DNA from 2 places in the Streptomyces sp. NPDC030893 genome. Region 2 is predicted to be linked to the other one. Evidence: riboswitches for the same ligand, from Rfam matches in the RefSeq annotation. Region 2 holds a riboswitch; the other holds the start of a gene.

Region 1 (2,189 bases), on a different contig from region 2:
CTCAGGGGTTGAGGCCCTTGCTCTGCAGCCACGCCATCGGGTCGATGCCCGAGGAGGAGCCGCCGGTGTGGACCTCCAGGTGGAGGTGGGCCCCGGTGGAGTTGCCGGTGGAGCCGACGCGGCCGATCACATCGCCGGTGTTGACCTTCTGACCGACGCTGACGCTGATGGAGGACTGGTGGGCGTACCAGATCTCGGTGCCGTCGTCGAGCGTGAGCACGGTCTTGTAGCCGTAGGAGCCGTCCCAGCCGGCGGAGGTGATCGTGCCGGTGTGGACGGCCTTGATCAGGGTGCCGGTGGGGGCGGCGAAGTCGAGGCCGGTGTGCTGGCCGGAGGACCAGTAGGCGCCGGACTGACCGAACGTCGAGGAGATGGTGTACGAGGAGGTCGGCAGCGTGTACTGCTTGGCCAGCTCGGCGAGGCGCTTGGCCTCGGCCGCCTTCGCGGCCTCCTCCTCCGCCTTCTTCTTGGCGGCCTCGGCCTTGGCCTTGGCCTCCTTCTCCGCCTTGGCGGCGGCCTCGGCGGCCTGCTTCTCGGCGGCGGCGAGGGCCTCGGCGGCGGCCTTGGCCTCGGCCTGCGTCTGCTGCTGCTCGACCTGGGCCATGATCCGGGAGCGCAGTGCCTCACCGGCGCCGGCGGCGCCCTGCTCGGCGTCGGCCTCCGTCATGCCGAGGGTGCTGAGCGGCGTGGCCGATCCCTTGGGCGTTTCCTCGTCCGAGATGAGGGAACCCACGTTGGGGAGGTCGGGCATGGAGATCGAGACCGGGGGCTTGCCGGTCTGCGCGGTGGCCATGCCGCCGGCGCCGACCGCGGCGATGACACCGACACCGAGGACGGTGGAGCTGCGGGCGAGTCCTCCGCCGCGCTGCTTGGCGACGCGATGCCGGCCCCGTACGGGGCGAATGGACTCCGCGGTGGGGTTCCACTCCTCGAAGGGGCCCTCGTCGGTGCGGACTCCGCCGTAGGCGAAGGTGTCGCTCGGCTTGAACGGGGCCTCGGGGGCAGGCGGGTTGGACGCCACGTGGGCGTACTCCTTTCCTTCCTTCTCGCCTACCGGGTTAGCTGACGGGTTCGGAGCAGGAAGGTCTCCTACGCGCGTCTGCGAGCCGTGTCTCCACGGCCGCATCCACGCGATTCACCCCAAGTTGTTGGTTCCCCGGTTCCCTTGCGGGATTCGGCGCGTGCGCACGGAGCCGCCTTCTGTGACGGCTGGGACGACCGCGCTGCGTTATCGAACGTTAATAGACGCGAGGGCCGGATTCCAAGCCGTTCCTCTTGATCATTAGCGAATCCCGGGGGGACTTACCCGCCACCAGCGGGCAAAACCGGGCGAGTTGACCCCGCTTCAGATGCCGGCCCATTCCTGACGGTTCGTCAGTTGTTATGCGCTGCGGGACGGCGCGATCACCGTGAGTGAGAAGGCGGCCGGAGGGCGGAGCGCACGGAAAACACCGAGGGCCGGAATCCTTGTCGGATTCCGGCCCTCGGCCTTCAGTAGCGGGGACAGGATTTGAACCTGCGACCTCTGGGTTATGAGCCCAGCGAGCTACCGAGCTGCTCCACCCCGCGTCGTTGAAACCAGTGTACGTCATCCGCGGGACACCACGCACACCCGTGACCGGCGGCCCCGTTCTCAGCCGCCGGTCAGGTGCCGGTTCGGCGCCTTGGCCCGCTCCTCGTGCTCCGGCAGGACCACGACGGTGGCTCCCCCGTCCTCCAGTACGCCGCTGCCGTCGGCGTCCGCCACGAACGTGTCCGGCTCCCGCCAGGCCGTGACCACCCGCCGTACCCCCGCGTCCAGGATCAGCCGGGCGCAGGGCGCCGGGCGGGACGCGCGCCGGGCGCACGGCTCCAGGCTGGAGTACACGGTGGCGCCGGCGAGGCGGGGGTCCGTGGGGTCGGTCTTGGCGAGCGCGGCCTCCTCCGCGTGCACCACCGGGTCCGTGCCCTCCCGGGAGTGGCCGCGCGCCAGCTCCGTACCGTCGGCGGCCACCACCACCGCGCCGACACTGAACGCGGTGTCGGAGGGCGGGCACTCGGCGGCCAGCTCGCAGGCGAGGGCCAGCCAGTGGTGGTCGGCGGCGGAGGGCAGCGCACCCGTGCCGGGCGCGGTGGGTTCGTAGCGCGTCAGGACGACGTCGCCGACCTGGCGGGTCTCCACAAGGCGCAGCCGGCCGCCCTGGTAGGAG
Region 2 (2,189 bases):
TGATCAGACGGTAGGAGCTGATCATCCGGTCCGCGCCCTTGCCGTCCGCGAGGACCGCCCGCAGCTCGTCCAGGTCGCCGTCGCGGACCATCTTCCAGAACTCGGCGCCGTCGGCGGGGTCGCTGAGCGGCAGGTTCACATTGCGCACGCCCGGCAGCTCGACGTCCGCCCCCTCCAGCTTCTGGTCGGCCGCGTTGCGGAAGTCGAAGATCGTGTGCAGTCCGAGCGAGGACAGGAAGACGGCGTCCTCAGCGGTCGCGTGCGCGAGGTGACCGCTGCGGAACAGCACTCCGTGCCGCACCCGCCGTCCATCCACGGTCGGCAGTCCGCCCACGTCGCGGAAGTTGCGTACCCCGGCCAGCTCGGGTTCGGTCGACGGGATCTGCTGCGTCACGAAGGACTCCTCCCTCTCCGCGCCGTCGCCGCGGCTCGTCGACGGACACCACACGACGATACGACATGCCTGCCTGAGGCAATGAGTTGTCCACAGGCGTGGCCCGGGGCGGGACGGCGTTCCGGCCGAGGCGCCCGCGATCGCCCGATTCGATCGTTCTGTCCGATTAGGTGTATTGGGTATAACGTGCCCCGGTAGAGCGGGAGATGGGGATGGAGTGCGTGAGCATCGTCATATCCGTGACGATGTGTTGTCGCCATGTGCACGTAATTCAGTGGAATGACAAGGGAATTTGCGGGGGAATCAGAATCCCGGTCGACGCTCGGTGACGTCATTTCCTCTTGTGGATCACGGAAAAGGAGCGTTCCGCGGAACCTCCGCTTGTCCCGTCGCGTCCGGGTCGCTTACGTTCCCAACCGATCCGGACGGACGCCTAATCCTGCCGCCGCCCGGAGCCCGCACACACTGACCCGTCCACGGCAGGAACGGGGGACCCACAGGTACGACTGCCTGTTCCGGTCTCCGGAACGGCTTGGGGTTAAGCCGCGCCACAGCGCGGCCGGGCATCTCCAGCCCGAACCCGACAGCTCACCTCGTAGGCGCCGGAGAGGAATTCGTCATGCCCGCGAAGGGTAAGCACCGCCGTACCAAGGCCCAGCGTTTCACCCGTTCCATCGCCGTCGCCGGAACCGGTGGCGCCGCACTCGCCCTGCCGCTTCTCGGCGCCACCGGCGCGCACGCCGCCACGCCGCAGACGGCCCCCGAAAAGGCCGTCCAGTCGCTTTCCGCCACCGGCCACAAGGCCTCCGCCGACCAGGGCGGCGAGGGCCGTACCTACACCGTGAAGGCCGGCGACTACCTCGCCAAGATCGCCGAGTCGGAGAACGTCGACGGCGGCTGGAAGCAGCTCTACGCCGACAACCGGGAGGCCGTCGGTGACGACCCGTCGCTGATCCACCCCGGCCTGAAGCTCTCCGTCGACGGCAAGGCCGCCAAGGCCGCGCCGAAGAAGTCCGCCGCGCCCGGGGCCGCGAAGCCCGCGACCCCGAAGCCCGCCGCGCCGAAGGCCGAGAAGCCCGCCGAGAAGCCGGCGCAGCAGTCGTCCGAGCAGTCCCCGGAGCAGACCGCCCCGCAGGGCTCCGCCCAGGCGACCGCCGGCCAGGCCGCCTCCGGCTACAGCTCCCCGGTGCCCGGCGGCGGCGTCGGCACCGCCTACAAGGTGGCCGGCAGCATGTGGTCCAGCGGCTACCACACCGGTGTCGACTTCAGCGTCCCGACCGGCACCTCCCTGAAGGCCGTCGGCTCCGGCACCGTCGTCTCCGCGGGCTGGGCCGGCGCGTACGGCAACCAGGTCGTCATCAAGCTCGCCGACGGCTACTACGCCCAGTACGCCCACCTGTCCTCGCTGTCCGTCTCCGCCGGCCAGAGCGTGAGCGGCGGCCAGCAGGTCGGCCTCTCCGGTTCGACCGGCAACTCGACCGGCCCGCACCTGCACTTCGAGATCCGCACCAGCCCGAACTACGGCTCGGACGTGGACCCCGTCTCCTACCTCCGCTCGAAGGGCGTCTCCCTCTGACCCCAGCGGCAACCTTCCTGACACGCGCGCCGAAGGCCGGTCCCGATCCCCGGGGCCGGCCTCCGGCGTATTCCTGAATCGGCCAACATTGTGAGAGTGGCTTATCTCACCGCGCGTCAACCCCTGCCTACGGTCGCGTAGGTCACATTCGAAGGTGAATCATGACCTGTCGTGGCAGACGATTCGAAGAATGACAGCAGAAAAGTGATCGGGTCGTAC

Evidence for each region. Region 2 has a riboswitch for cyclic di-AMP ahead of ACZ434_RS14030 (peptidoglycan DD-metalloendopeptidase family protein). Riboswitches for the same ligand answer to the same signal wherever they lie in the genome.
Region 1: it holds a riboswitch for cyclic di-AMP, as region 2 does, so the genes downstream of both, ACZ434_RS30490 (M23 family metallopeptidase) here and ACZ434_RS14030 (peptidoglycan DD-metalloendopeptidase family protein) in region 2, are expected to answer to the same signal.

The regions. Positions count from the first base shown of each region.
Region 1 is NZ_JBVIFC010000024.1:15,272-17,460, forward strand. Features, by position in the region: gene ACZ434_RS30490 (M23 family metallopeptidase) at 2-1,021, opposite strand; cyclic di-AMP (ydaO/yuaA leader) riboswitch at 1,033-1,190, opposite strand; tRNA gene ACZ434_RS30495 (tRNA-Met) at 1,496-1,569, opposite strand; gene ACZ434_RS30500 (dihydrofolate reductase family protein) at 1,634-2,189, opposite strand, start outside.
Region 2 is NZ_JBVIFC010000005.1:424,640-426,828, reverse strand. Features, by position in the region: gene ACZ434_RS14035 (tyrosine-protein phosphatase) at 1-394, opposite strand, end outside; cyclic di-AMP (ydaO/yuaA leader) riboswitch at 851-1,009, shown strand; gene ACZ434_RS14030 (peptidoglycan DD-metalloendopeptidase family protein) at 1,014-1,970, shown strand; gene ACZ434_RS14025 (SGNH/GDSL hydrolase family protein) at 2,175-2,189, shown strand, end outside.